Regions from separate parts of the Mycobacterium sp. MAA66 genome, predicted to be linked through region 2. Evidence: predicted binding sites of a transcription regulator. Region 2 holds the regulator's gene; the other holds the start of a gene.
What was found. Region 2 encodes LexA, which represses DNA repair genes until DNA is damaged. Its sites were predicted from a motif close to CGAACANNTGTTCG; they were not measured.

Region 1 (15,129 bases), on a different contig from region 2:
CGGGACGACTCCCCGACGAACTACTACGTCGGTGGCCGCATCGCCGCCAAGCTCAAAGAGGCGATCTGCAAAGGCACCGTGACCAATATCCGCCGGGCCGCCCGTAAGCCCGGTTCCGGGTTCGTCCTGAAGGGCGGCAAGCGGCCCGCCGGTCAGCAGGTGCCGGCATGATGGGCGGCGGAGCGACCGAACACGCCGAGCGGTTCACCCAGCTGCGCCCGCTGCTGTTCACCATCGCGTACGAAATCCTCGGCTCGGCAACCGAATCCGACGATGTGCTGCAGGAGAGCTACCTGCGTTGGGCCGAAGTGGACCTGACCACCGTCCGGGACACCAAGTCCTATCTGGCGCAACTGGTCACCCGGCAGGCGCTCAACGCGCTGCGCGCCGGGGCCCGTCGCCGCGAGGACTACGTGGGCCCGTGGCTGCCCGAACCCGTGCTGCTACCGGACGCCTCGTCCGACGCGATCCTGGCCGAGTCGGTCTCGATGGCGATGCTGGTGGTCCTGGAGACCCTGTCGCCGGATGAGCGCGCGGTGTTCGTACTGCGGGAGGTGTTCGGCTTCAGCCACGACGAAATCGCTTCGGCGATAGACAAATCGGCCACCGCGGTGCGGCAGATATCGCACCGCGCCCGCGAACACGTCCACGCCCGTCGCAAGCGATTCGCGCCGGTCGATTCAACGGTCGGCGAGCAGATCACCGCACAGTTCTTCCTCACCGCGGCTACCGGAGACCTCACCGGGCTGATGGAGATGCTGGCACCCGATGTCACCTGGACCGCCGACAGTGACGGCAAGGTCAGCGCGGCGCGGCGCCCGGTGTACGGCGCGGACAAGGTCGGCCGGCTGGTACTTGGTCTGCTCCGCGGAGCCGAGCAGGCCAGCGCCCGGGTCGAACTCTCGACCTACAACAACGCACCGGCGCTGGTGCTCTACCTCGAGGACCGCCTGGAAGGCGTCATCACCATCGAGGTCACCGACGGCAAAATCAGTCACTTCTACGCCATGCGAAATCCGGAGAAGCTCGCCGCCAGCATGGTCCCGCGCGCGATCTCCCGATAGGTTCTGTCACGCTTGACCGGTGCGGATCGAGCGACTGGCTGACCTGGGCGACGCCCCAGCGGTGCTCCGGTCGGTAGCCGACGCTGCTGCCCGCAATGCGCTGCCGCCACCGGCCGCGCTGATCGGTGACTGGTTCGGCTCGCGGGCCGTGATTGCGCCCAGCGTCCGGATAGAGCCGGCGGCCCCGGCCGAAGCCTTCGATGCGCCAACGGGTTCCGATGCCGCGGTCGGCGGCGGCTGGTTCGGCTACCTGTCCTATCCGGACCGGGCCGGCCGGATCCCAACTGCCGCGGGTGGATGGTCGGACTGTGTGCTGCGGCAGGACCTCGAAGGCCACTGGTGGTACGAAAGCCTGTCCGGTGCAGCCATTCCCGAGTGGCTGATGACCGTGTCAGCACGGCCACCCGACGCGTATGCGATCGACTGGCAGCCGCCGGACCGCGACAGCCATCGGGCGGGCGTACTGTCCTGTCTGGAGGCGATCGCGGCCGGCGAGATCTACCAGGCCTGCGTGTGCACCCGATTCACCGGACGGATATCCGGTGCGCCCCTTGACTTCTTCGTCGATGCCGTGGCGCGCACCACCCCAGCCCGCGCCGCTTATCTGGCCGGCGACTGGGGCGCTGTGGCATCGCTGTCCCCGGAGCTGTTTCTGAGCCGCCGCGGCGACATGGTGACCTCCAGCCCCATCAAAGGCACTCTGCCCCTTGATGAGTCGCCATCGATACTGCGCGCCTCCGCGAAGGACGTCGCAGAGAACATCATGATCGTCGACCTGGTACGCAACGACCTGGGCCGGGTCGCGGTGACCGGTTCAGTCCTGGTACCCGAATTGCTCGCCGTCAAGCCCGCTCCCGGGGTCTGGCACCTGGTTTCCACGGTGACCGCACAGGTGCGCACCGACACCCCGATGCGCGAGGTGCTGGCCGCCGCCTTTCCGCCGGCGTCGGTCACCGGCACCCCGAAGGGCAGGGCCCGCACCCTGCTCGAATCCTGGGAGCCAGATGCGCGCGGAGTCTATTGCGGCACAATCGGTTTGGCGTCACCAGCGGCGGGAACCGAACTCAACGTGGCGATCCGCACGGTGGAGTTCGACCCATCCGGCGCCGCAGTGTTGGGCGTCGGCGGCGGAATCACCGCGGATTCAGATCCGGACCGCGAGTGGGAGGAATGCCTGCACAAGGCCGCACCCACCATCGGGTTGTCAGTCCCGGGCGCGTAGCACCGCGTCGTAGAGCTCCCGCCGGGAGGGCGCACCAGGATTGGCGGCGATCACCTCGGCGCAAGCGTCCTTGACCCGGGCACCGTCGTCGGCCAGCTCCAGCACCTGCTGAACCAAGGCATCCAGGTCGGCGACCGGCGTCGCACCGGCCAGCACCACGGTGATCTCGCCGAGCACCCCGTCGGCCGCCCACCGCGCCAATTCGGCCAGCGTCCCGCGCCTGATCTCCTCGTGGGTCTTGGTCAGTTCGCGGCACACCACCGCACGCCGGTCCGGACCCAGCACCGTCACCGCGTCGGCCAGGGTCTCGGCCAGCCGGCGGGGCGATTCGAAAAACACACACGTCCGTCGCTCCGCGCTCAACGCGCCCAGCCACGCCGATCGCCCCTTGCGCGGCACGAAGCCCTCGAAGCAGAAGCGGTCCGAGGCCAACCCGGACACCGCCAGCGCCGTCGTCACGGCGGACGGACCGGGCAAGCAGCTGACCGGGAGGCCGGCCTCGGCACAAGCCGCCACCAGCCGGTATCCGGGATCGCTGATCAGCGGCATCCCAGCGTCGCTGACCACCAGCACCGTCTCGCCGGCTCTGATGGCCTCCACCAGGCCGGTCACCCGCGAAGCCTCGTTCTGGTCGAAGAAACTGACGACCCGCCCCGGCAGGCGGACCTTCAACGACTGTGCCAGGGTGCGCACCCGGCGAGTGTCTTCGGCGGCCACCACATCGGCGGTGGCCAGGGCCTCGATCAGCCGGGCAGAGGCATCTGAAGGCTGTCCCAACGGGGTCGCCGCGAGCAGCAGTCGGCCGGCGTCCGCGGGCGGACCAAACTCTGATGTCGCGGGTGGACCAGTCACAGGTGTCACGTCCGACAGCCTACGATCGCTGCTGTGATCGCCCCCGCACTCGATACCTCCGACGCCGAGCCCGCGGTCCCGATGATCAGCCCGGCGCCGGTGCAGCCGGCACCCGATTTCGGGCCGATCGATCGGCTGCAGGGCTGGGTGATGACGGCCGTCGTCACCGCGCTGGCGGCCATCACCCGCTTCCTCAACCTGGCGTCTCCCACCGATGCCGGCACCCCGATCTTCGACGAGAAGCACTACGCCCCGCAGGCCTGGCAGGTACTGCACAACCGCGGCGTCGAGGACAACCCGGGCTACGGCCTGGTGGTGCACCCGCCGGTCGGTAAACAGTTGATGGCCCTCGGCGAATGGCTGTTCGGCTACAACGGCGTCGGTTGGCGGTTCTCCGGTGCGGTATGCGGCATCGTACTGGTGGCACTGGTGGCCCGGATCGTCCGGCGGATCACCCGGTCGACGCTGATCGGCGGCATCGCGGGGCTGTTGATCGTCTGCGACGGTGTCAGCTTCGTATCCGCCCGCACCGCGCTGCTGGACGTGTACCAAACCGTGTTCATAGTGGCCGCTTTCGGTTGCCTGATCGTCGACCGCGACCAGATGCGCCAGCGCATGCACGTGGCGATGACCGAGGGCCGGATCGCCGACACTGCATGGGGCCCGCGATTCGGTGTGCGGTGGTGGCGATTCGGCGCCGGCCTCATGCTGGGCCTGGCGCTGGCCACCAAATGGTCGGGCCTGTATTACATCGTGTTCTTCGGCCTGCTGACGGTCGCGTTCGACATCGCGGTACGCCGGCAGTACCGCGTGCCGCGCCCGTGGTTGGGTGCCATCGGCCGAGATGTACTGCCCGGCGTGTGGGCGCTGGTGGTGATTCCGGTCGGGGTGTATTTCGCCTCGTACGCACCATGGTTCGCCTCTGAGACGGCAATCGACCGGCACATGGAAGGTCGCATGATCGGCGACGGCCGGTTCGATGCGCTGCGCTCGCTCTGGTACTACACGCACGACGTCTACCGGTTCCATTCCGGCTTGACCAACGCCGCGGGCAACCACCACCCCTGGGAGTCCAAGCCGTGGACGTGGCCGATGTCGCTGCGCCCGGTGCTGTACGCCATCGATAACAACAACGTGCCCGGCTGCGGTCCGGCGTCGTGCGTCAAGGCCGTCATGCTGGCCGGAACGCCGGCCATGTGGTTTCTCGCAGTGCCTGTGTTGGTCTGGGCGGTGTGGCGGACCTTCGTGCGGCGGGATTGGCGTTACGCCGCGGCGCTGGCCGGGTACGCCGCTGGATTCCTGCCGTGGTTCGCCGACATCGATCGGCAGATGTACTTCTTCTACGCCACCCCGATGGCGCCGTTCCTGGTGATGATGATCGCGCTGATACTCAGCGACGTGCTCTACACGCGCTCGCCTGATCCGGAGCGTCGGACCCTGGGCCTGCTGGTGGTGTGTTTCTACGTGGCGGCGGTGATCACCAACTTCGCCTGGATGTACCCGATCCTCACCGGCCTGCCGATCTCGCCGTCGACGTGGAACATGGAGATCATCCTGCCGTCCTGGCGTTAGCTTCACCGGACTTGCCGCCCGCGCCACCGTGATCGACGAAATGGCCGGAGTTACCCGCACTTTGGGGCCCAACCGCACGTTTGGATGAGAGTTTCGAACGTCTGTGCGATACCATGTCGGGGTGTCCTTGGCGGTTCAGGGTTCGCTGTTCGACCACGCGCAGCGGCGGCATCTGGGCGCCGGCGCCTGGATCGACATCCGCGCCGGCTGGCTGACCGACGCCGACACGCTGTACGACGAACTGCTGACCAGCATTCCGTGGCGTGCCGAGCAGCGCCAGATGTACGACCGGGTGCTCGACGTGCCGCGGTTGGTGAGCTTTCACGATCTGGTCGCGCAACGGGCACCGCACCCGGCCCTGGCGCGGCTTCGGGTGCGGCTCAACGACACCTATGCCGGCGAGCTGGGAGAGCCGTTCACCAGTGTCGGGCTGTGCCTGTACCGCGACGGGTCGGACAGCGTCGCCTGGCACGGCGACACCATCGGCCGCAGCAGCACCGAGGACACCATGGTCGCGGTGCTGAGCCTGGGTGCGACAAGGGTTTTCGCGCTGCGGCCACGCATGACCGAAGCCGGCGGACCCGAGTCAGGGTCCGCCTCCGTCGGACCTGAGTCACGGTCCGCCTCCGTCGGACGACGCCCCAGCCTGCGACTGCCACAGGTACACGGCGATCTACTGGTCATGGGCGGTTCGTGTCAGCGCACCTGGGAACACTCGGTACCCAAGACCGCCCGCCCGACGGGGCCGCGGATCAGCATCCAGTTCCGTCCGCGCGACGTGCGCTGAGGCTATTTGCCGCGTACCGCGGCCACCGCTTTGGTCAACAGGTCGCGGGCCTTGTCGGTGTTGACGGGCGGCATGGGGGCATTGGGCGTCAGCAGCGGCCTGGCGATGACCTCGACCATGACGTCATCGAAAGTTGCGACGTAGGTATACAACTCACCGATGGCCGGCCGCCCGTTCGCCATGGTGACGAGCATTCGGTGGGTGCCGAGCGTCTTGACCCCGTCGATGTTCGGGGCATCGACCTTTTCGACCGTGCCACGCAATCCGGTACCCGAGAAGGTGAACTTCTTGCAGGCGTCGCCGGGGTCGGCGATGGGCACCGGGGTGGACGTCTCGACCGCCAGCAGGATGAAGCTGTTGCCCTGCCCCTCGGCCGTCATCTCGGTCATGTTGCCCTGCGAATCGGTCGGCAGGTTCATCCCGGTGGAGAACTTGGAGCATTCCGGCGGTTGGTAGGTGAGCCCGCCCGGCAAGGCCTTGTTGGCGAACAACTTCGGGTCGAAGCCGGACTTCTTGATCGTGCTGACGTTGTAGTCCTGCCCGAACTCCGGTCGCAGATCCAGCAGCCGGGAGATGTCGGGAGAACCGGCGGACGAGCATGCGGCCAACAGAGCTACGCATCCGACCGCCAGCGCCTTTTTGAACATTGCCGTCAATCTACCGCGTGCCAGGTCCAGCGCCCCGGATGGCCTGCACCGCCGCGCCGAGCAGTTGGGCCGGCAGCTGCTCCGGCAACGCTGCACCGCCGGCACCCGGATCGGTCACCACTGTCACCGATACCGCCAGGTCATCCAGATAGGCGACGAGAGTACTTGCATGCGAGTGGGTTTCGGTTCCGTTCTCGACGCGGGTGGTGGCGTCAGCGGTAATCGCGAGGGTCTGCGCATCGGAGATCTGCGGCCCCTCTCCCAACGCGACCGAGGCCGTGGTGTGCCCGCCGGTGACGGTCCACGCCGCACAACCGGCACGCAGTTCCGCGGGCGGCGCCGGTGCGCTCGCCGCCAGCGCATACACGATGCCACCCGGTCCGGAAGCGGCCCAGCCGCGCGGACCGGTCTGGGTCCCGACCGTCGCCAGCGCGCCGCATTCAGTCGGATCCGAGACCCAGCCGGGGGCGAAACCCCAGAAGGTGGCCGGCATTGTGGGTTTCGGCAGGATCGCGATCTCGTAGTCGGCGGGCAATCGGGTCCGGACCCGATCGATACCTGCCGGGTCAACCGCATGGGCAGTCGTGGTGGCCGACGGTCCAGGTGGCGCGCCGGACGGTCCGCAGGCAGCGCACAGCAACACCAACCCCGAGCACGCTACGACGCGCATACGGAGTTGATACCCCATCTACCCGCGATCTGTCCGCAGTGCGCGCGGGAAAAGGCGCACGAATCGCTCAGGCACGAGAGAAGGCCGACGCGGCCGCCACCTGATCGGCGCTGGGCCGCACCCCGGTATACCGCTCGAACTGCTCGGCGGCCTGCAGCGCGATGACCTCGGCGCCGGTGATCACCGGGGTCCCGCTCGCCCGGGCGCTGACGATCAACGGCGTCTCCGAGGGCAGCGCGACCACGTCGAACACGGTGTGTGCCTTGGCAATCACCGATTCATCGAACGCCAGGTCAGTGGACTCGGGGCCGCCGGTCATACCGATCGGCGTCACGTTGACCACGATGTCGGCACCACGATCCGGGACCTCGGGGGCGTAGTCATACCCCAGTCGATCGGCCAGCCGGCGGCCCGTCTGCGCATTGCGCGCAACCACGGTGCCGGAACCAAACCCGTTGTCCCGGAACGCTGATGCCACAGCGCTGGCCATGCCGCCGCTCCCCCGGATGAGCACAGTCGCGGACGGGTCGAGCCGATACTCGGCGATCAGCCGGGCCACCGCCACGTAGTCGGTGTTGGAGGCGGTCAGCTGCCCGTCGTCGTTGACGATCGTGTTGACCGAATTGATCGCCAGCGCAGAGGCTTCCATGGTGTCCACCAAGGCGATGACGTCCTCCTTGAACGGCATCGACACCGAACAGCCACGGATGCCCAGGGCCCGCACGCCCCCGATCGCGGCAGCGATATCAGTGGTGGTGAAAGCCTTGTAGATGAAATCCAGGCCCAGCTGCTCGTACAGATAGTTGTGGAACCGGGTGCCGATGTTGCTCGGCCGGGCGGCCAGCGAGATGCACAGCCGAGTGTCCTTGTTCAGCGGCGGGCGCCGCGACTCATTCATCAACCCACCGCCTTGATGACCTGCCTTGCCAGCGAATAGATTTCACGATACTGGTGCTGCGACAACGACAGCTGCCGCGGGGCCGGCACGTCGAACTCGGTGACAATCATGTTGCGGTCGTCGCGTTCCCAGGTCGCACCGTAGTGCTCCAAGATCTTTCGCATCGGCATATTGTCGGACAGCACCCGAGCGGTGAACCGCTCGACACCGGCACCCCGGGCGGCGGGTACTAGGGCGTCCATCAAGAAGGTACCGATGCCGCGCCCCTGATAGTCGTCGCCCACCATGAACGCGATCTCGGCAACCGTCGGATTATCCGGTAGCCGAACGAATCTCGCGTCGGCGACCATCGGTCCGTCGGCGCCGTCGGTAAGTACCCAGACGAAGTGGTCCGCGTAGTCCACCTCGAACAGGTAGGCCATCAGTGCTGGGCTGGGCTGATGCGCCGTCTGGAACCGCCGGTACAGCGTGTCGGTGGAGAACTCGACCGGCCCCCTGCGCACCTGAGGATTGTCACCCGGCAACACCGGCCGCAGGAACATCTGGCTGCGGTCGCGCAGCCGCACCGGCATCGGCGTGATGAACGCCGCCAATCGCTGCCGCGCGGTGCGCACCAACCGCTCCGCCATGCATGGCACGTGGAGCATGACCGTGAGGGCGTCGTGGCCGCCGATCCAGCCGGTCAGTGGTTCGGTGACCAGCACCGTGGCGTTGCGGGTGGCTCCGCGCAGCAGCGCGATCTCGCCGATGATGAAGCCGGCACCGATGTTGTGCACGCTCAGTTCGCCGTCCGGCGCGGCATGGGTGACGCGGACCGCGCCGGAACCGATCAGCGCGAACGACAACGCCGGTTCTCCCTGGGTCATCAGTACCTCACCGGGGGCCGCCGTCAGCGGATGCAGTAGCGGGGCCAGTCCGGCCAAGTCTGCAACCTGGCACCCCGAAAAGAACTCCAGCTGTGCCAGCTCGTCGGCATGCGCCGCAGTCGATTCCGCCACCTCGCCAGGCTACCGGCCGGCAGGGTTCAACGCGTCCGGTTCGGAGCTCTCAGCAAAGGTCCGCGCCCGCCGCGGCCCAGGTCCGACTGACGATCGGGTCGACGAGGCCGGCCCGAAGCGTGTCGGCCCTCACAGCGGTGCTGACCGCATCGAGTCTTTCAGCCGGGACCAGCGCGATCACGCAGCCGCCGAATCCACCACCGGTCATCCGCGCCCCCAGCGCTCCGGCGCGGACGGCACTGTCGGCGATCAGATCGATGTGTCCGGTGGTGATCTGAAAGTCATCACGCATCGATGCCTGGGAGTCGGTGAAGATACGGCCACCCGCGACGAAATCGCCCCGGCCCACCGCCGCGACGAAATCGAGTACCCGTTGATTCTCGGTGATGACATGACGGGCCCGGCGCATGTCGATCGGGTCCGCCACCTCGGCGAGTGCGGTGACGCCGCGGTCCTGGACGTCGCGCAACGTGCTGACGCCCATCGCCGCCGCCGCTCGTTCGCAGGACGCGCGGCGGTCGGCATAGTCTCCGCCGGCGTGCTGGTGCCGGGACCGTGAGTCGATCAACAGCAACGCCACTCCGGTGACCTCCGGATCGAAATCCACTGGCTGAATCCGAGTTTCGGCGAAGTCGATCAATACCGCTTTGCCGGGTTCGCCGAACAGCACCGCGATCTGATCGAGCAAACCCGTTGGAGCACCGACGTACTCGTTCTCGGCACGCTGAGCGACCCGCGCTTGTTCGAGGCGCGCGAGCGGTGCGCCGGCCGCCGCGGCCAGCGCACCGAGGACGGCACACTCCAGCGCTGCCGAGGAGGACAGGCCCGAACCGATCGGTACGTCGCTGCGGATCTGCAGGAAACCACCCGGTACCCGGTAGCCGGTCGAGGTCACCGCCCAGATGACCCCCGCCACGTAGCCGGCCCAACCCGCGATGTCGCCGGGCCGGGTATCGAGCGGAATCTGAACCGGGTCGTCTTCCTGAGCGCTGGCCACGGTGATCCGGCCGGAACCGTCCGGGCTGAACGTGACGACGGTGCGCTGCGGCAGCGCGATCGGCAAGGCAAATCCGAGGTTGTAATCGGTGTGTTCGCCGATCAGATTGATTCGCCCGGGCGCAGCGAAAGCTATTGTACGGTCACTCATTCCGCTACCTGTTGGAGGCGCGTGGCGACGTCCTCGGGCAGCACGTCGCCGATGAACGCATCCATCGCAGACTCCGAGGCGGCCAGGTATTTCAGCTTGTTCGCCGCCCGCCGTGGCGACATCAACTCGATGTGGAAATAGCCTTCCTGCTGCACCCCGCGGCCGTGGTACTGGTGCAATGCCGACATGTAGGGCAGCGGTGTGTCATAGAGTCGGTCGAACCGTTGCAGCACATCGAGATAGACCGCGGTGAGTGCATCGGCCTCGTCGTCAGACAGCTCAACGATGTTGTGCACGAACCGGTTCGGATAGATGTGGACCTCCACCGGCCAGCGGGCGGCGAAGGGCACGAATGCGGTGAAGTGTTCGTTGGCCGCGATGACTCGCCGTCCGTCAGTGCGCTCGGCCGCCAACAGTGCACCGAACAGGTTGGTGTCGTGGGCTTTCCGGTGTTCCCCGGCCTGCTCCAACATCGCCGTCGCGCGGGGGGTGAGGAACGAGTAGCCGTAGATCTGACCATGCGGGTGAGTGAGCGTCACGCCGACGTCCTCGCCGCGGTTCTCGAAGCAGAAAACCTGCTCGATGCCGGGGCGGGCCATCAGGTCGGCGGTGCGATGGCGCCACGCCTCGATCACCAACCTCGCCTGCGGTATCGACAACTGTGCGAACGATCCCTGGTGGTCGCTGGAAAAGCACACCACTTCGCAGCGACCGTGCCCCGGCGCCGTGTCGAACCCGGCGAAACCGGGCCCGGCGGTGGGCAGTTCGAAATCCGGTACCGCCGACATGCCTGGGAAGCGGTTCTCGAATACGACGACGTCATAGTCCGCCGCCGGTACCTCACTGGTCAGCCCAGTGGGTCCCGGGCACAGCGGGCACTGGTCCACCGGGGGTTTGAAGGTGCGGTCCTGGCGCAGGGCGGCGATGACGACCCACTGGCCGGTGGTGTGGTCGAACCGCAGCTGTGACCCACCGGACGTCCGGGCCGGCAACGGCCGTCGATCGGGTACCGGTTCGGGACGGTGCCCGGGCAGCCCGAAGAACCAGATGTCGCGGCCATCGGCGAGTCGCTCCCGCATCGGCACCGTCACGATCCGAACACTAGCCGGACTTCCTGTGCCGACTTCATCGACGTGCACGGGCCACGCTGTTACCGTCTGGACAACGTCAGCGCTGAGGAGGCGACGCGGCAACCATGCTGACCACCACACTGGCCGAAAGCCCTCTGCGACTACACGTCGGGGCACTGGACTACACGCTGGTTGCAATCTATTTCGTGTTCGTGCTGGGCATCGGTTACCTGGCCCGCAGCCAGATCAGCTCGAGCCTGGACTTCTTCCTGTCCGGTCGACGGTTGCCGGCCTGGGTCACCGGCATTGCCTTCGTGTCGGCCAATCTCGGCGCCGTCGAGATCATGGGGATGTCGGCCAACGGCGCCCAGATCGGGCTGCCCACCATGCATTACTACTGGATCGGCGCCGTCCCGGCGATGCTGTTCCTGGGCGTGGTGATGATGCCCTTCTACTACGGGTCCAAGGTCCGAAGCGTGCCGGAGTTCATGCGCCGCCGGTTCGGTCCTGGCGCACATCTGGTGAACGCGGTGAGTTTCGCTGTGGCACAGGTGCTTATCGCGGGAGTCAATCTGTTCCTGCTCGCCACCGTGATCAATGCCCTGCTGGGGTGGACGCACTGGGTGTCACTGCTGACGGCCGCCGCAATCGTGCTGACCTACACCGCTCTCGGCGGATTGTCTGCGGCGATCTACAACGAGGTGCTGCAGTTCTTCGTCATCCTGGCCGCCTTGGTGCCGTTGACGATCTTCGGACTGATCAAGGTCGGCGGGTGGAACGGCTTGAAGGCCAAGGTCATCCACACCGTCAACGCCGACGGGGCCGTGACCGCCACCGTGCAGCAGCAGTTGAACACCTGGCCGGGGCAGGCGCTGAGTGGGTTCAGTAGCCCCGTCTGGTCGGTCATCGGCATCGTCTTCGGCCTGGGTTTCGTGTTGTCGTTCGGCTACTGGACCACCAACTTCGTCGAAGTGCAACGCGCGATGGCATCGAACTCGATGTCGGCGGCGCGCCGCTCCCCCATCATCGGCGCCTTCCCGAAGATGCTGATCCCGTTCGTCGTGGTGGTGCCCGGCATGATCAGCGCCGCGGTGATCGGTGATGTGATACATCTGAAATCGGCTGGCAGCGGGCAGGTCACGTACAACGACGCGATCCTGCTACTGGTGCGCGACGTGCTGCCCAACGGGCTGCTCGGGGTCGCGATCACCGGCCTGATCGCCTCGTTCATGGCCGGCATGGCGGCCAACATCTCGGCGTTCAACACCGTCGTCAGCTACGACATCTGGCAGCAGTACGTGATCAAAGACCGGCCCGATGCCTACTACATCAAGGTGGGCCGTTACGCGACGGTCGTGGCCACCGTCCTGGCGGTGTTCACCGCGGTGATCGCCTCCGGTTATTCCAACCTCATGGACTATCTGCAGACGTTGTTCGGCTTCTTCAACGCGCCGTTGTTCGCGACGTTCATCTTGGGCATGTTCTGGCGGCGGATGACCGCGACCGCCGGATGGGCCGGACTGGTCTCCGGGACCTGTTCTGCGATCACTGTTTTCGCACTGTCCAAGGTTGGCGTGATCAATCTTCCCGGGCAGGGTATGCCGTTCCTCGCCGCAACCGCGGCGTTCGTGGTCGACATCGCCGTGAGCATCGGGGTGAGCCTGGTGACGGCGCCCAAGCCACGCGAAGAGCTGGCCGGGCTGGTCTATTCCGAGACGACGGTGTCACTGCTGCAAGACCCCGCCGACGCTGGAAAGCCCTGGTACCTCAAGCCCGTTCCGCTGGCCGCCGTGATGCTGGTGGTCGTGCTGACACTCGACGTCGTGATGCATTAGGGGTACCGATGGCCAGAAAACTGCTGCACTACCTGTTCGATATCCGCTGCATCATCGGCTCGCTACTCGGCATCTACGGTGCGCTGCTGACCGTGGCCGGGTTCGTGCCTGCGCTGCTGGGTCCACACCGGGATCCGGCAGCGACGGGCAACCGCCTGGACATGTACGTCGGGACCGACGCCAATTGGTGGGTGGGCCTGGTGTTGCTGGGTATCGCGGCCACGTTCTTCATCTGGGCCGTGCTGCGACCGATGCCTGCCGCGGCTACGGACACGTCGGAGTGACGCGCAGCAACGTAACCGAATGCGGTGCAACGGTATTGCCGCCGATCGGCCCGGTGGTGGTGCTGTCGGTGTGTGCCCAGGCGTCACGCACCGAATAGCACTTGGATGGCCCAAGGCCGGCATCGGCTGCGGTGGTGCCGACGTTGACCGGCTTGTCGCCCGCGTTGTACAGCGCTATCGCGACGGCGCCGTCGGACAACGATTTGAGCAGCACCCGCGGCTCGGCCGGCAGCGGATGAGATGGCGCGGCCAGCGGATCCTGGTCGATGGCCAGGACGTCGCGGTTGGTCAGGATGTCGCGGGTCTCCTGGCTCATGCTGCGCACGTCGTTGCCGGCAATCAGGGGCGCCGACAACATGGCCCAGAGCGACAGGTGAGCGCGTTGTTCGTCGGCGGTCAGGTTGGGCTGGCGGGCGGTCACCAGCTGCAGAAGCTGATCGTCGGATGCTGTCGCGTACTGCCGCACCTCATCGGGCGGCGTCCCGATGGTCAGCGCGTTGCGAATCGACTTGAGATGTTTGGCCGCCCAGTCGTCCCAGCCGATGCCGGCGACCAGCATGTCGGCGTCCACCGAGTAGCCGGGCTTGCTGTGCGTCAATGACTTTGCCGCAATGCTGAATTCGTCGGGGATGCCGAGGTAGGTCTGCCATTCGAACGGATCCAGTGGGCCCAGTCGGGGCAGCCGGTCTTTCCAGACCGGAACCAGATCGCTGGTGGCGCGTGCCATGTCGGCGATGCCTGACCAGTCGTAACGCGCACCGGCGGTCAGATCGTCAGAACTGTTCGGGTTGATGCTGTAGACGATGTGCCGACCGGACGCGCGCAGGGCGTCACGCATGGCGGTGAAGACCTGCACCTGGTGCTGGTGGTCTGCCTCGCCGCGGCACCAGTCGTACTTGAGGAAGTCCACTCCCCAGGCCGCATAGTCCTTGGCGTCCTGGGTTTCATGCCCGACCGCCGCCAAGGCCGGTTCGGCGCTGCACCCTTCGTTGAACGGGCTGGCGTACAGGCCCAGCGACATGTCATGGTCGTGGGCGTACTTGGCCAGATCAGCCATGCCGCCCGGGAATTTCGTTGGGTCGGCCTGCAATTCACCGCCCGGCGTGCGCTGCGGGGCCGCCCAGCCGGCATCGAGGTTGACGTAGCGGTATCCGGCATCGCGCAGGCCCGAAGAAACCATGGCGTCGATGACCGCCTTGATGTTGGTTTCGGTCAGTGGCACGCCCGAATTCCATGAGTTCCAGCCCATCGGCGGGCTCGATGACTGCGCCGCGGGTGGCGACTGTGGTTTGGTGCAGCCGGTTTGCAGCAGTGCCGCGCACAGCAGAACCACAACCATTGAGCAGATCCGTCGCATCGGCGTCCTCATCGTCGGGGTGAGCGGGCCAGTCGACAGTAGCGGGGTGGTCGGCAAATGGGCCGCAGGCCAGTTATTGAAAACGATTTTCGACAACACGGGATGGCTGCGGTATCGTCGGCCACGCTTTAATGAAAACCATTTTCAAGAACGAGGTGCGACGTGAAACCCGAAATCCACCCCGACTACCACCCCGTCGTCTTCCAGGACGCCACCACCGGACACATGTTCCTCACCCGATCAACGGCAACAAGCCCACGCACCATCGACTGGCAGACCGCCGAAGGGCTTCGCACGTACCCACTTATCGTCGTCGACGTGACCGCCGACTCGCACCCGGTGTGGACCGGCAAGCGCCAGCTCGTCGACACCGCGGGCCGGGTAGAGAAGTTCAACCGCAAGTACGGGCGATGAACTTGCCACACACCCGCGTATCGCCTTGCCCCGGCGAAACATTCGGTCGCGAGGGGCGGGCCGCTGGTCGACATCGGCCGCGTCCGGGTGGCCCCGTTCGGGGCAACCCGACAACCCAGGCCTGGGACTGGCAGTTGCGAGCGCGGTGCCGGGGACTGCCCGCCGAGGTGTTCTTCACCACCGACGATGACCGAGGCCTGCGCCGGGTCATACACGAGGAGAACGCCAAGCAGGTCTGTCGCGGCTGCCAAGTGATCCACGAATGCCTCAGCCACGCAATGGAAGTCGGTGAGATCTACGGCATCTGGGGTG
Region 2 (15,129 bases):
GGGTACCCGCACTGCTGCTGGCCGCCTTCGCGTACGGCATCTGGCACAACGGCCTGATCTCACTCGCGATCCTGGTGGCGTCCATTCCGTTGCCGTGGATCGCCGTCCTGATCGCCAACGACCGACCACCGCGCAAGCTCGAAGAGCCGCGCCGATACGAGTCCGTTGGGCGCACCCCCCTGTTTCCCACTGCCGAACGGCCGGCCCTCGACGTCCGCAAGGAAACCCAACCGGGCGACGGCCCGGTGATCGATGCCGACCCGTCCTGACTTCCGGCCCGGACTGCCCGCTGCTCCCGCGTGCCTACCTGAGCGACTTCTTTCTCCTTTCTAAGGACATTCTCAGGTCGAAGCATCAAAACCGCAGGTCAAACGGCATGAACGCGGGGAACTTCGGGAACTTTCACTCCTGTCATTGCGTTGAAGCAGTTGTAAGTTCAGCCGAGCAGGAGGCCGCAATGGCAAACGCCACAAGCCGTATCGATTCCGATCTGGACGCCCAGAGCCCAGCCGCAGATTTAGTGCGGGTGTACCTCAACGGCATCGGTAAGACCGCGTTGCTGAACGCCGAGGACGAAGTCGAGCTGGCCAAGCGAATCGAAGCCGGCCTGTACGCCGCCCACCTCTTGGAGACCAAGAAGCGTCTCGGCGACGCGCGCAAGCGTGATCTGGCCGCGGTGGTGCGCGACGGCGAGGCCGCCCGGCGCCATCTGCTCGAAGCCAACCTGCGTCTGGTGGTGTCGCTGGCCAAGCGCTACACCGGCCGCGGCATGCCGCTGCTGGATCTCATCCAGGAGGGCAACCTCGGTCTGATCCGCGCGATGGAGAAGTTCGACTACGCCAAGGGCTTCAAGTTCTCGACCTATGCCACCTGGTGGATCCGCCAGGCCATCACCCGCGGCATGGCCGACCAGAGCCGGACCATCCGGCTGCCCGTCCACCTGGTTGAGCAGGTGAACAAGCTGGCCCGGATCAAGCGCGAGATGCACCAGAACCTGGGACGCGAAGCCACCGACGAGGAACTGGCCGAGGAATCGGGTATCCCCGTCGAGAAGATCAACGACCTGCTGGAGCACAGCCGCGATCCGGTGAGCTTGGACATGCCGGTCGGCACCGACGAAGAGGCACCCCTCGGTGACTTCATCGAGGACTCGGAGGCGCTGTCGGCAGAGAACGCGGTGATCTCTGAGCTGCTGCACACCGACATCCGGCACGTGTTGGCGACGCTCGACGAGCGCGAGCAGCAGGTGATCCGGCTGCGCTTCGGCCTGGATGACGGCCAGCCCCGCACCCTGGACCAGATCGGCAAGCTGTTCGGTCTGTCCCGCGAGCGGGTCCGCCAGATCGAGCGTGAGGTGATGGCCAAGCTCCGCAACGGCGAGCGCGCCGAGCGGCTGCGCGCCTACGCGAGCTGACCAGCCGGCCGGTCCACGCGGGCCGAGCCGAAAACAACTGACCAACCCCTAACGCGATGCCCGTCGGATCCCCACCGGCGGGCATCGCTATGTCCCCGGTCGACGCTGCACCGCATGTGGCCGGGCATGGTCGGATCAATCACACCGTCGCGGCGATGTTGCAACCCAGTTCAGGCGGTCACACCGGTAAGCTGAACATCGGCAGAGGCCCGGAAGGTTTGGCATGAACGATCTGATCGATACGACCGAGATGTACTTGCGGACGATCTACGACCTCGAGGAAGAGGGCGTAGTGCCGTTGCGTGCGCGTATCGCCGAACGGCTCGAGCAGAGCGGACCGACGGTGAGTCAGACCGTGTCGCGGATGGAACGCGACGGCCTGCTGCATGTGGCCGGTGACCGCCACTTGGAATTGACCGAGAAGGGCCGTTCGCTGGCGGTGTCTGTGATGCGCAAGCACCGACTGGCCGAGCGACTGCTTGTCGATGTCATCGGCCTGCCGTGGGAGGAAGTGCACGCAGAAGCCTGCCGCTGGGAGCACGTGATGAGCGAGGACGTCGAGCGCCGACTGGTTCAGGTGCTCGACAACCCCACCACGTCCCCCTTCGGCAACCCCATCCCGGGTCTGTCCGAACTGGGCATCGTGCCGTCGGGCAACGATGACGTCAGCCTTATCCGCCTGACCGAGCTGCCGTCGGGATTCCCGGTCGCGGTCCGGGTCCGTCAGCTCACTGAGCACGTGCAGGGTGACATCGAACTCATCGCCCGGTTCAAGGATGCCGGCGTGGTGCCCAATGCCCGGGTCACCGTCCAGGTGACCGAGCACGGCAGCGTGATGATCGTGATCCCCGGCCACGAGCAGGTTGAGTTGCCACACCACATGGCCCACGCCGTCAAGGTCGAAAAGGTCTAGCGCCCTTAACCTTTCACACCCCGCGTCGGCTTCGGTCAGGCTGACCGACCGAAGAGTTGCCGTGGCGGCAGTTGCACGCCCATACGCTCGGCCAGCCGATAACCGGTGAGCGCGAGCTCACGAATACGGTCGGGCCGTAGACCCGATCGCAGGGCCGTGTCCAGCATGCCGGCCATTCGGTGGGTGTCGTCGATTGCCAGGGCTTCATCCAGTGCGACCCCGGCCAGCGGACCGTCGCCGCGCGCATAGGCGCTGAATGCCAACAACACCAACGCCTCGATGCGCCACGGTGCCGGCAGGGTGCGCGCCAGCGCTGCCCACAACTCCTCGGCGTCGGCGGCCCGGACACCGACGGCGAGGGCATAGAGGGTGTCGCGGACCCGCGGATCGACGACGGCTCGCGCCAGTGCCGCCAGTTCCGCGTCGGGCGCCGCCGCGCCTGCACTCGCCCGCCCCGTCGCAGCCATCACCCGTTCCACATCGGCGCGCACCTCGGCATCGCTACGCGGTCGATGATCCGTTGTCGCACAGAGCTTTCCGATCTCCCGGCGGATCACCTCCGTCCGCGGCCCATCGACGTTGGCGATCAGCTCGAGCAAGTCGCCACGCTTGGCATAGAGCCGTCGGCCATCGAGCACCGCGGCCATCGCCAAGGGAGACGCCGACGGATCATCGACGAGTCCGCTGTTGCCACACCCGTCGACACATTGCCAGCGGCCACCGGCTTCGACCCGGTCGACCACATGCACGGCCAGCAATTCAATTCCGCTGTCCTGCAAGATCTTTTCCAAGGCAGCGGCGCGGGCCCGGTGATCATCGGAACACAACCGGCAGTCCAGGCCGTCTGCGTCGACGATGACCGCGACGGCAGCGTCTGCATCGCCGGACGCCGCCACCTCCGCCAGCTGCGCGAGACCGGCGCGCACCTCATCGGCAAGATCGGCGCGGATGACCGCGCCCATTTCACCGGCGGCCAGCGTGATCAACACCAGCGAGTCCTCTGGCACGAAGCCCAGCACCGCAGGGATCGCAGCAATCAACGCGCCGGGACGGTCGAGGTGGAAGTCAAATGCTTCGGATTTCGTCATGACATAGAACCTGGCAGTGGGGTCCGTCGAGAATCCGGCGCCGGGAACCGTGCCGGTCGGCGCTGTGAATCAACTGGCAACTGTGGATAACCCACGACATTCACGATGTTCGTACAAAGTTCGCCGGTGATCGACATGCACGATCTACCGCGCCGTGCCAACCTGACAGACATGGTTTCCACGCAGGAATACGACCTTGTCGTCATCGGCTCGGGGCCCGGTGGCCAGAAGGCGGCCATCGGCGCGGCCAAACTCGGCAAGACCGTCGCGGTCGTCGAACGCGGCCGGATGCTCGGCGGCGTCTGCGTCAACACCGGCACCATTCCGTCGAAGACCCTGCGCGAGGCGGTCGTCTACCTGACCGGGATGAGCCAGCGTGAGCTGTACGGCGCCAGTTACCGGGTCAAGGACAAGATCACCCCGGCCGATCTGCTCGCCCGCACCCAGCACGTGATCGGCAAGGAAATCGAAGTGGTGCGCTCACAGTTGTTGCGCAACCAGGTCGACCTGTTCGTCGGGCACGCGCGTTTCCTCGATCCACACACCGTGCTGGTCGAAGATCCCAACCGGGCCGAGCGGGTCACCGTCTCGGGCCACAACATCGTGATCGCCACCGGCACCGTGCCGGCGCGACCGGCAGGGGTGATGTTCGACGAGGACCGGGTGCTGGATTCCGACGGCATCCTGGACCTCAAGTCCATCCCGAGCTCGATGGTGGTGGTTGGTGCCGGGGTGATCGGAATCGAGTACGCGTCCATGTTCGCCGCGCTGGGCACCAAGGTCACGGTGGTCGAGAAACGTGAGTCGATGCTGGAGTTCTGCGACCCGGAAATCATCGAAGCGTTGCGCTTCCATCTGCGCGACCTGGCCGTCACCTTCCGGTTCGGCGAGGAGGTGACCGCTGTCGAGGTGGGACCGTCGGGCACCGTGACCACCTTGGCCAGCGGCAAGCAGATCCCGGCCCAGACAGTGATGTATTCCGCTGGGCGCCAAGGACAAACCGACAAACTCGATCTGGAGTCGGCCGGGTTGGAAGCCGACAACCGCGGGCGGATCTTCGTCGACGATAACTACCAGACCAAGGTCGACCACATCTACGCGGTCGGCGACGTCATCGGTTTCCCGGCTCTGGCCGCCACTTCGATGGATCAGGGCAGGCTCGCGGCGTATCACGCCTTCGGTGAGCCGTGCCAGGGCATGCCCGAGCTGCAGCCGATCGGCATCTACTCCATCCCCGAGGTGTCGTATGTCGGCGTGACCGAGGTCGAACTGACCAAGAACTCGGTGCCGTATGAGGTCGGGGTGTCCCGCTACCGCGAGCTCGCCCGCGGCCAGATCGCCGGCGACTCGTACGGCATGCTCAAACTGCTGGTGTCCACAGAGGACCTCAAGCTGCTGGGCGTCCACATCTTCGGCACCAATGCCACCGAGATGGTCCACATCGGCCAGGCGGTGATGGGCTGCGGCGGCACCGTCGAGTATCTGGTGGACGCGGTGTTCAACTACCCGACGTTCTCCGAGGCGTACAAGGTTGCCGCGCTGGACGTGATGAACAAATTACGGGCGCTCAACCAGTTCAGGGGTTAGCAGCGGAGCAGCCGTCATCCGGTGCGCCGTTGGCGCGGTCCCCGGGGCCGCCTTCCTGCGCGCGCTGGTACAGCAGCCGCGTCTGCAGATCGAACGGCGATGAATACGAGACGTCGCTGTAGTCACACCCACCGCCCTGCAGTCCACCGATGACGCCGCGCACCGTGGCGCCGGAAACCCAAGGCGCACCGCTGGTTCCGTCGACCAGACCACGGCACAGCAGGGCAGGGAAGCCGCGATCGGGATGAACCGTCGTCCCGCTGCATCCGATGGGTACTCCCCCGTCGCCCGTCGGGTAGCCGGTCACCGTGACATCCACATCGGGACCGGGCGCCGAGCCCAGCACGAAGCCTCCCCCGGCGCGTTGTTCCAGGGTGCCGTCGCTGGTCGGATCGAGGTGGCTTACCCGGGCGATCGCGATGTCGACCGCCGGATCCTGCCGCCGGACCCACCGCGGATCCAGGTATACCGCGTCGACGCGCCAGAAGTCCGCCGGCCCGGAGCTGCCGGCGAAGCCGGGCACGAATAGCAACTCGGCCGACGAATCCATGCAGTGTGCCGCGGTGATGATCAGATTGCCGGCGAGTGAGTCGAGCACCGCGCCGGTGCACGAGTGCACCGTGTTGCCGCCGAGAAAGACGGCACCGATGCGCGGATCGGTCTTGACCGGTTTGGCCACCAGTGGTCCGGATGTCACCACGGCCGGCGTCACTGTGGCCCGCGGCTGCGCCTTGAGGGCCGGCATCCCACATGACGTGAGCAGCGATGCAACCGCCGCGATCACGACCAACCGAGTGCCAACCATCTGTCAGATCTTGCCCGATCGCGGTGAATCCGGCGCACTCGGCGGACCGGCGAGTCCGTCCGCCGTTGCAGTTCGGGATCATTCCCAGGGCCGATACCAGCGACGGGACCGTGGTGCGCGACACTTGTCACTAACGGGCCGCCCGCCTGTGCGGGCCGGGCCAAGGCATGGAGGTGACGTGAGCGACAGCGGCGAAAGTCGAGAGCAGCAATACCGGCCCGAACAGACCGGTATGTACGAGCTGGAGTTCCCGGCGCCCCAGCTGTCGGCTGCCGACGGCCGGGGTCCGGTCATGGTGCACGCCCTGGAAGGCTTCTCCGACGCCGGCCATGCAATCCGGTTGGCCGCCGAACACCTCAAGAACACACTGGACACCGAACTGGTGGCATCGTTTGCGATCGATGACTTGTTGGACTACCGCTCACGCCGTCCGCTGATGACGTTCAACACCGACCACTTCACCAAGTACGACGACCCCGAGCTGAACCTCTACGCGTTGCACGACAACGTCGGCACACCGTTTCTGCTGCTCGCCGGGCTGGAGCCCGATCTGCGGTGGGAACGGTTCATCACCGCTGTGCGGCTGCTGGCCGAACGACTCGACGTGCGTCAGGTCATCGGCTTGGGCAGCATCCCGATGGCCGTCCCGCACACCCGGCCCATCACCATGACCGCGCACGCCACCAACACCGAGCTGATCGCCGACCACCAGCCGTGGGTCGGCGAGGTTCAGGTGCCCGCCAGCGTGTCCAATCTGCTCGAGTATCGGATGAGCCAGCACGGACACGAGGCGCTCGGATTCACCGTGCACGTGCCGCATTACCTCGCCCAGACGGCGTACCCGCAGGCGGCCGAAGCACTACTGGCCGAACTGGGTCGGGTCGCGTCCCTGGACATCCCGCTGCAGGCACTGGATACGGCCGGCGCCGAGGTCTATACGAAGATCAGCGAGCAGGTCGAATCCAGCGCCGAAGTCGCTCAAGTGGTGAGTGCCTTGGAGCGACAGTACGATGCGTTCGTCGCTGCTCAGGAGAACAGATCATTGCTGGCACGTGACGAGGAACTGCCCAGCGGCGACGAACTCGGCGCCCAATTCGAGAAGTTCCTCGCTCAACAGACCGGCGATGACCTGCCCGGCAACGACAACGGCGAGAGCGGCAATCCACCGTTCTAGCTGACCCCGTAGCGGTGAGGAGCTGGCACCATGACCGAACACAAGCCCCACCTGCGAACCGTGCGTGAAGTGACGCCGACGCTCGAGTACCGCACCATCCACGGCTACCGGCGTGCTTTCCGGGTCGCCGGGTCTGGACCGGCCGTTCTGTTGATCCACGGGATCGGCGACAACTCCACGACGTGGAGCACCGTGCAGACCAAGCTGGCGCAACGGTTCACGGTGATCGCGCCGGATCTGTTGGGCCACGGTAAGTCTGACAAGCCGCGCGCCGACTATTCGGTGGCGGCCTACGCCAACGGCATTCGTGACCTGCTCAGCGTGCTCGACGTGGAGCGCGTGACGGTCGTCGGTCACTCGCTCGGCGGCGGGGTGGCCATGCAATTCGCTTACCAATTCCCGCAATTGGTCGAGCGGCTGATCCTGGTGGGCGCCGGCGGAGTTACCAAGGACGTCAACATCGCGCTGCGTATCGCTTCACTGCCACTGGGCACCGAGGCCTTGGCACTACTACGAATCCCATTGGTACTGCCCGCGTTACAGACAGTAGGCCGAATCGGCGGCACCATCTTCGGATCGACCGGCATGGGCCGGGATCTGCCCGATATGTTGCGCATCCTGACCGATCTACCCGAACCCACGGCGTCCTCAGCTTTCGCCCGGACGCTGCGCGCCGTGGTGGATTGGCGCGGTCAGGTGGTGACCATGCTGGACCGATGTTATTTGACCGAGTCCATTCCCGTTCAATTAGTCTGGGGCTCAAAGGATTCCGTCATCCCGGTCACTCATGCCCACTTGGCGCAGTCCGCAATGCCCGGATCGCAGCTCGAAATATTTGATAGCTCCGGCCATTTCCCGTTCCATGACGACCCCGAGCGGTTCGTCGAGGTGGTCGAGAAATTCATCGACTCGACAGAGCCCGCTGTCTACGATCGCGACGTATTGCGAGAATTGCTACGCAACGGGATCAACCAAAGCACCATCACCGGAACGGTCGACACCAGGACTGCCGTACTCGACGCGATGGACGCCGACGAGCGTAGCGCCACCTAATCCCTATCAGCCCGGTGCAGAAACCTGGCGATGGGCGCGCAGTGCCTCGATTTCGCGTTCGAAGTCGTCAGCGGACGAAAACGACCGATACACCGAAGCAAACCTCAGGTACGCGACTTCGTCCAAATCACGCAGCGGGCCCAGAATTGCCAGGCCGACCTCATTGCTGGGCACCTCGGGAGAGCCGGTGGCACGCACCGCGTCTTCGACTTGCTGCGCCAGCAGATTCAGCGCGTCGTCATCGACTTGCCGGCCCTGACAGGCCCGCCGCACGCCCTTGATGACCTTGTCCCGGCTGAACGGCTCAGTAACACCACTGCGTTTGACCACGGCCAGCACGGCCGACTCCACAGTGGTGAAGCGTCGTCCGCATTCGGGGCACGAACGTCGCCGACGGATCGACTGCCCCTCGTCTGTCTCGCGGGAATCAACCACGCGCGAGTTCGGGTGGCGGCAGAACGGACAGTGCATCACCGCTCCTTCGCCGCACCGACAGTCGAACACCTCGAACGGCATCGAGCGTACCCGCGCTGCCCCAGCACGGCTCGGTGCCGTGCCGATCGTCGCGTGCTGTCGAGCAATCACGGATGCCGCGCCTAGCCGACGGGGGCGATCAGCGTCTGGCCCGCATCGAGGGCCACCGACGGTAGCTTGTTCAGCTCACGGATGCGGTCGACGACAGCACCCACCGGGGCATCCGGCGCCACCCGATGCGCCACCTGCTGGATGGACTCCCCCGACATGACCCGAACCACGGCAAGCTGGCCCGGCACCTGCGAGGGCGGCTCGATCGAGGTACCGAGTTGAGCGACAACTCCCAGCCACACCGTGATGCCCGCCGCGATCAGCGCCAACACCACGGTCGTGTAGGGCGTTAACGGCCGGCGCCGGTGCGACGCACGCGACATCAACACTCCGGAACCACGGTGCGGAAAAGCGGCACCGGCCGGCCGGCCGGCCAACGGTCGCTGACGTGTCTGATGGGGACGCCGGACCGCGGGCCGCGGCCGGACGGTGCGGACCACGAGGTCGGTCGGGTACTCGCGGGTGATGATCGCCATGATGCGTCCTTTCGATCGATTGATTCGCTCTTATGTTCGATACTATCGCCCATTTGTTCGATTGATAGAACATGTGATCGAACTGTTGCGAACGATACTGGGACCCACCGACAAAAAATTGGCACACAGTTTCGAACAACCGAGCCCAACACGCCTCGAACACATGTTTGATCATTTGTTGGACGGCGACTACATTCATGGCCATGAGCGACAGCACCGACACCCCAGACGGCCTCGATCGCACGCCCGGCAACCGGCAGAGCGCGGGATCGGGGCTCACCGAACGCCAACGCACCATCCTCGACGTCATCCGCTCCTCGGTGACCACCCGCGGGTACCCGCCGAGCATTCGGGAGATCGGTGACGCTGTCGGCCTCACGTCGACTTCGTCGGTCGCCCATCAGCTGCGCACACTGGAGAAGAAGGGCTATCTGCGCCGCGATCCGAATCGGCCACGCGCGGTGGATGTCCGTGGCTCCGAAGACCATGCGGCGCCCCAGGTCACCACCGACGTGGCCGGCTCCGACGCCCTGCCCGAGCCCACGTTCGTGCCGGTACTGGGACGGATCGCCGCCGGCGGCCCCATCCTGGCCGAGCAGGCCGTGGAGGATGTCTTTCCGCTACCGCGCGAGCTGGTCGGTGAGGGCTCACTGTTCCTGCTCAAGGTCGTCGGCGAATCGATGGTCGACGCAGCCATCTGCGATGGCGACTGGGTCGTGGTACGCCAGCAGAATGTGGCGGACAACGGTGACATCGTCGCGGCGATGATCGACGGCGAGGCGACCGTGAAGACCTTCAAGCGGACGCGCGGTCAGGTCTGGTTGATGCCGCACAATCCGGCGTTCGACCCGATTCCCGGCAATGACGCTGCCGTACTCGGCAAGGTCGTCACCGTCATTCGCAAGATCTGATCGACCCGCGCCGGAATCGGCGGTTCGTCAGCCCCTGACGAACCCGTTGGTGACCGCGAAATCCTCACTGGCGAACCAGATTTCAACCGGCGCCGAGTCGTAGCCGGGCGTGCCGGGAATCCAGTATTGCCCTGACTTCGTGTCGGCCTTGATGGTGTAGCCCGCCGGAGCGAAGGTGCCGTCACCGACCGCCACCCGGAAGGACATCTGCGCGGTCACCGGCTCATCGTCCTGGACCGCGTGGTGCCGACCACTGGGCGGCCCGGCCGCCGGCTCGGCTTCAGGCGATGATTCCGCCTCGTCGGGGCCGGCCTCCGCAGTCGACACATCGGCCTGCATCGACTCAGCCGACGGCACCGCATCGGCGGCTGCCTGCTCCTCATGCGGCTCTGCGTCGACAGGCTCGGCGGCATGGCCACCGGTGAGATGACCGAACAGACCCGCACGCGCAGCGGCGACGCCTGCAGCACCAAGACCGACGGCAGCTCCGCCGACGACGACGCCCGGTACCGCACCGTGATCCGGAGCCGGTGACTGAGCCTGCAGCTGGGTCGTCACCGCGGCTTCGGGTTCGTGGCTCTCACTGTCGTGCTCGGCGTTGCCGTGCTCGGCCTCCGGGGCGCCGTCGGCATCGTCCTGATCAGCGACCTGGTCGAATTCGCCGTCATCGACAGCCTCGTCGGACTCCTCGGCCGGCGCGCGCCGGCCGAACAGGCCAGATCGCGCCGCGCCGCCGCCCGCAGCACCGAGGCCGAGCCCGGCCCATCCGGTGCCGTGCTGCGCCTCGGGCTCCGGACCGGTGCCGTGATCGTGATCGTCATCGAACTTCGCGACCTCGTTCGGCGCGGTGTCGACAGCGTCGGGATCCTCCTGGAAATGGTCCGGGCCGCCGTCGTAGTGCCCTTCCGGGTCGTGCTCGTCGCCGAAGTCGCCGCCATGGTCACCGTAGTGCTCGTCGCCGTAGTGCTCGTCGCCGTAACCGTCCGCGTACTCATGATGGTCATCGTGGTCGGCGAAATCGTGGTCGGCGAAATCGTCGTGCGGACCGAAATCTTCCTGTTCGCGGGCCCGCTCGACATGCCGCCGACGCCGCAGTGCCGCGGCGATCACGATGGCGCCAACTGCCAGCACCAACGGGATGATCGCCAGCAACCACCACCAGTGGAACTGGTACCACTGGTGGTGGTCCGAGGCACCCGCGGCGTTCTTGGCCAGATCCTGTCCCGGGACCTGCAAGCCCGCGAGCTGGCCGGTCAAATCGGACGGATCGACGGTGAATGCGTGACTGGAGTCGTTCCATGAGATGGAACCACCGGTGAACTTCTGCGACACCACGTCGCCGTTCACGGTCTGATCACCGGTCGGCGCCCCCAGCTTGCCGCTGGCTCCGCCGAGTTTGGCCCACGCCGCGTTCATCGCGCCCCGCACGATGAACGCGCCATGATCGGGCGTCCAGAAGATGACCGGCTGATCGGCCGCCGCGAACGTGACGATCCGGCTCTCCGGCGCCAGGCCGCCGTCGGCTTCGCTACCGGTGGGGAAACCCAGATCGCCCTGCGGTCCCCCTGCGCCGCGGTACTTGTCCAGCACCTGCCCGGTCACCGCGCCGGCACCGGTGTCGGGCGAGTAGAAGATCGTTCCGCCGGCGTAGTTCTGTCCGAGGCCCTTGTCACCGACTTTGTACTGGGCACCCTCCTCGACCCCCAGCGGACCCAACGGTCCACCGGCGGCCCGTCGGGCTGCCGCAATCGCCGTCGACGCATCGCCCGGGACGTTGACACCGGTGAGCTGACCCGCCAGTTCGGCGGGTGTGGTGGTGAAGGTCTTGGACTTGGCGTCCCAGCTGATCTCACCGCCGGTGAACGGCTGCGAGACGACACTGCCCTTCCAGGTCTCGTCTGCGGTCGGCACCCCGAGCACTCCGGCTGATCCGCCGAGCTTGTCCCAGGCCGCGTTGATGGCGCCGCGAACAACCCACGCCCCGTTGTCCGGGGTCCAGAAGATGACCGGATCGTCCGCGGCGCTGAACGTACTGTCGCGACTGCCGTCGGCCTTGCCCGCGCCTTCATCGGCGGTCGGGAAGCCCAGGTCACTGTCCGCAGGTCCGCCGAGCGACTGGTACTTGTCCAGCAACGCGCCCTGCACATAGTGCGCGCCGGTGCGCTGGGTGTAGTAGACCTTGCCGTTCGCGAAGTTCTGTCCGTACCCGTCGCCAACCTGATAAACGTCGCCGTCCTTGTCGCCGAGCGCACCGCCGGCTCCCCCGTCGGCAGTCCAGGCGGCAGTGATCGCCGCGTCGGCGGCGTCGCTGTCCGGAGTCGCACCGACCGCCGGCGCCATGAGCAGTGCAACCGTCACTGCCAGCAGACCGGCGCTGCTGCGCCCGATCGTCCTGACAGCACGGGTTCGCAGCCCGGTCATCGAATTCCTCCCGCAGTCGGCAAAATCGCGCACTACAACTTCCCGTGACGCATGCTTCACCGTCAACTTTGCTTGAGCTAACGTCCATCTTGCGGGATATCGGCCGTGTGTCGCAGGGTCAAACGTCGACGGCGCAGGCATTTCCCGCGCGCTAGACGCCCAATCCGCGTCCGATGATCTCCTTCATGATCTCGGTGGTACCGCCGTAGATGGTCTGAATCCGGGAATCCAGGAACGCCCGGGCCACGGGATATTCGCGCATGTAGCCGTAGCCGCCGTGTAGCTGCAGGCAGCGGTCGACGAGCCGAACCTGAGCCTCGGTGCAGTACCACTTGGCCATCGCCGCCTGGTCCACGGTCAGTTTTCGATCAAGGTGCAGCCGAATGAACTCATCGACCATGATGCGAACGGCCGTCGCCTCTGTCGCCAGCTCGGCCAGCACGAAGCGGCTGTTCTGGAAGCTGCCGATGGGCTTGCCGAAGGCTTTGCGTTCCTTGGTGTACTGCAGCGTGGATTCCAGTACCGCCTCCATGGCGGCGGCGGCCATCACCGCGATGGAGATCCGTTCCTGGGGCAGATTCTGCATGAGGTAGATGAAGCCCATGCCCTCTTGGCCGAGGAGGTTCTCGGCGGGGACCTTGACGTCGGTGAACGACAGCTCGGCGGTGTCCTGCGCGTCCAGACCGATCTTGTCGAGGTGGCGGCCGCGCTCAAACCCTTCCATGCCGCGCTCGACGACCAGCAGGCTGAATCCCTGCGCCCCCTTGTCGGGGTCGGTCTGAGCGACGACGATCACCAAGTCGGCGTGAATACCGTTGGTGATGAACGTCTTTGAGCCGTTGAGGATGTAGTGATCGCCCTCTTTGAGCGCCTTGGTCTTGATGCCCTGCAGGTCGCTGCCGGTGCCCGGCTCGGTCATGGCGATGGCTGCGATGATCTCGCCACTGCAGAATCCGGGCAGCCAGCGCTGCTTCTGCTCCTCGTTGGCCAGCTCCAACAGGTAGGGAGCGATGACGTCGTTCTGCAGGGCGAAACCCAGACCGCTGTGCCGGCCCGCCGCGGTCTCTTCAGTGACGACCACGTTGTACCGGAAGTCCGGGTTGCCACCACCGCCGTACTCTTCGGGCACCGCCATGCCCAGGAAGCCCTGCTTGCCGGCCTCACGCCAGACCTCACGGTCGACGATCTTGGCGTCCTCCCATTCCTCCCGGTAGGGCTCGGCGTGCCGGGCCAGGAACGTGCGGAACGAGTCGCGGAACATGTCGTGCTCCGCCTCGAACAGGGTGCGGTCGTACTTGATGACGCCCATGGCGATACCTCCGGTACTGGATACGTTTGCGACAACGTATACCAACCGGATGGTTGGTGGAACAGTGGCCCCGCGGGTATGTAGGTCAGGGACGCGCGGACGACTGCTGCGGGCGACGGCGCCGACGCTGCTGCGCTCCGCCGGTACCGGTCCTGGCCGGCTGAGATCCGTTGGACCCCTGCCCGCCCTTCGCCGGCCGGTTGCCCCGGCGCGGTGCCTGGGTGGCCTTGGACGTGGGCGCCGGGGCAGCCTTGGGCGCAGGTGCCTGGTACGGCGCGACCTCACCGACCAGTGCGTGAACAGGCGCCGAGTCAGCGCCGACCTCTTGCGGGCGTACGGTGATGCCGGCCTTACGGAGGAGCTGCTGGGCGTCCTTGCGCTGCTCGGGCAGTACGACGGTGACGACATCTCCGGCACTGCCGGCCCGGGCGGTACGCCCCGAACGGTGCAGGTACGCCTTGTGCTCGGCCGGCGGATCGACATGCACCACCAGCTCGACCTCGTCGACGTGAACGCCGCGCGCAGCGATGTCGGTAGCCACCAGAACCCGCGCCTCCCCCGCGCTGAACGCAGCAAGGTTGCGGTCACGCGCCGGCTGGGACAGGTTTCCGTGCAGGTCCACCGACGGCACCCCGGCCTCGGTGAGCTGACGGGCCAGCTTGCGGGCCTGGTGCTTGGTACGCATGAACAGGATTCGCCGGCCACTGCCCGATGCCAGTCGGTGTACCAACTTGCTCTTCTCGGCAGCGCCGGAGACATGGAACACGTGGTGGGTCATCGCCGGCGGCGGTGCGTCGATCTCGTCGACCGAGTGGGTGACCGGATCGGAAAGGAAGCGGCGAACCAGCTTGTCGACGCCGTTGTCCAGCGTCGCGGAGAACAGCATGCGCTGCCCACCGGCCGGGGTGGCCGCCAGGATGCGGGTGACGCCGGGCAGGAAGCCCAGGTCGGCCATGTGATCGGCCTCATCGAGCACGGTCACCTGGACCGCGTCCAGGTTGACCAGCTTCTGCTTCATCAGGTCTTCGAGACGTCCCGGGCACGCGATGACGATGTCCACACCCGCCCGCAACGCGTCGACCTGCCGATTCTGCGAGACGCCGCCGAAGATGGTGGTCACGTTCAGCCCCGCGGCGTGGGCCAGCGGCTCGACCGTCGCAGCGATCTGGGTGGCCAACTCGCGAGTCGGCGCCAACACCAGGCCGGTGGGCCGCGACGGCCGACGCGACGCATCCATCAGCCGCGAAACCAGCGGGATGGCGAAGGCGAGCGTCTTACCGCTGCCGGTGCGGCCACGGCCCAGGACGTCACGACCGGCCAGGGTGTCGGGCAGGGTGCTGGTCTGGATCGGGAAGGGTGCGGCGATGCCGCGAGCGGCCAGGGCCGTTACCAG

Region 1: ABIA30_RS12305 (alpha-ketoglutarate-dependent dioxygenase AlkB) is a predicted target of LexA. The motif match lies at 4,805-4,818, and genes of this name have one in related genera.

Annotation. Positions count from the first base shown of each region.
Region 1 is NZ_JBGCCC010000003.1:8,869-23,997, reverse strand. It holds gene ABIA30_RS12330 (NAD(P)/FAD-dependent oxidoreductase) at 1-171, shown strand, start outside; gene sigJ (RNA polymerase sigma factor SigJ) at 171-1,064, shown strand; gene ABIA30_RS12320 (aminodeoxychorismate synthase component I) at 1,084-2,286, shown strand; gene rsmI (16S rRNA (cytidine(1402)-2'-O)-methyltransferase) at 2,269-3,147, opposite strand; gene ABIA30_RS12310 (dolichyl-phosphate-mannose--protein mannosyltransferase) at 3,220-4,710, shown strand; gene ABIA30_RS12305 (alpha-ketoglutarate-dependent dioxygenase AlkB) at 4,832-5,497, shown strand; gene ABIA30_RS12300 (DUF5642 family protein) at 5,500-6,144, opposite strand; gene ABIA30_RS12295 (DUF5642 family protein) at 6,155-6,814, opposite strand; gene ABIA30_RS12290 (shikimate 5-dehydrogenase) at 6,882-7,712, opposite strand; gene ABIA30_RS12285 (GNAT family N-acetyltransferase) at 7,712-8,710, opposite strand; gene ABIA30_RS12280 (galactokinase) at 8,760-9,857, opposite strand; gene galT (galactose-1-phosphate uridylyltransferase) at 9,854-10,936, opposite strand; gene ABIA30_RS12270 (sodium:solute symporter family protein) at 11,053-12,762, shown strand; gene ABIA30_RS12265 (hypothetical protein) at 12,771-13,046, shown strand; gene ABIA30_RS12260 (glycoside hydrolase family 27 protein) at 13,027-14,268, opposite strand; gene ABIA30_RS12255 (hypothetical protein) at 14,234-14,569, shown strand; gene ABIA30_RS12250 (type B 50S ribosomal protein L31) at 14,566-14,817, shown strand; gene ABIA30_RS12245 (WhiB family transcriptional regulator) at 14,814-15,129, shown strand, end outside.
Region 2 is NZ_JBGCCC010000001.1:495,051-510,179, reverse strand. It holds gene ABIA30_RS02495 (DUF3099 domain-containing protein) at 1-269, shown strand, start outside; partial or broken gene ABIA30_RS02490 (sigma-70 family RNA polymerase sigma factor) at 443-1,414, shown strand; gene ABIA30_RS02485 (iron dependent repressor, metal binding and dimerization domain protein) at 1,638-2,327, shown strand; gene ABIA30_RS02480 (DUF4192 domain-containing protein) at 2,363-3,415, opposite strand; gene sthA (Si-specific NAD(P)(+) transhydrogenase) at 3,587-5,002, shown strand; gene ABIA30_RS02470 (serine protease) at 4,992-5,807, opposite strand; gene ABIA30_RS02465 (proteasome assembly chaperone family protein) at 6,040-6,981, shown strand; gene ABIA30_RS02460 (alpha/beta fold hydrolase) at 7,012-8,034, shown strand; gene nrdR (transcriptional regulator NrdR) at 8,041-8,505, opposite strand; gene ABIA30_RS02450 (peptigoglycan-binding protein LysM) at 8,631-9,095, opposite strand; gene lexA (transcriptional repressor LexA) at 9,299-10,006, shown strand; gene ABIA30_RS02440 (LGFP repeat-containing protein) at 10,034-12,427, opposite strand; gene ABIA30_RS02435 (acyl-CoA dehydrogenase family protein) at 12,579-13,736, opposite strand; gene ABIA30_RS02430 (DEAD/DEAH box helicase) at 13,822-15,129, opposite strand, start outside.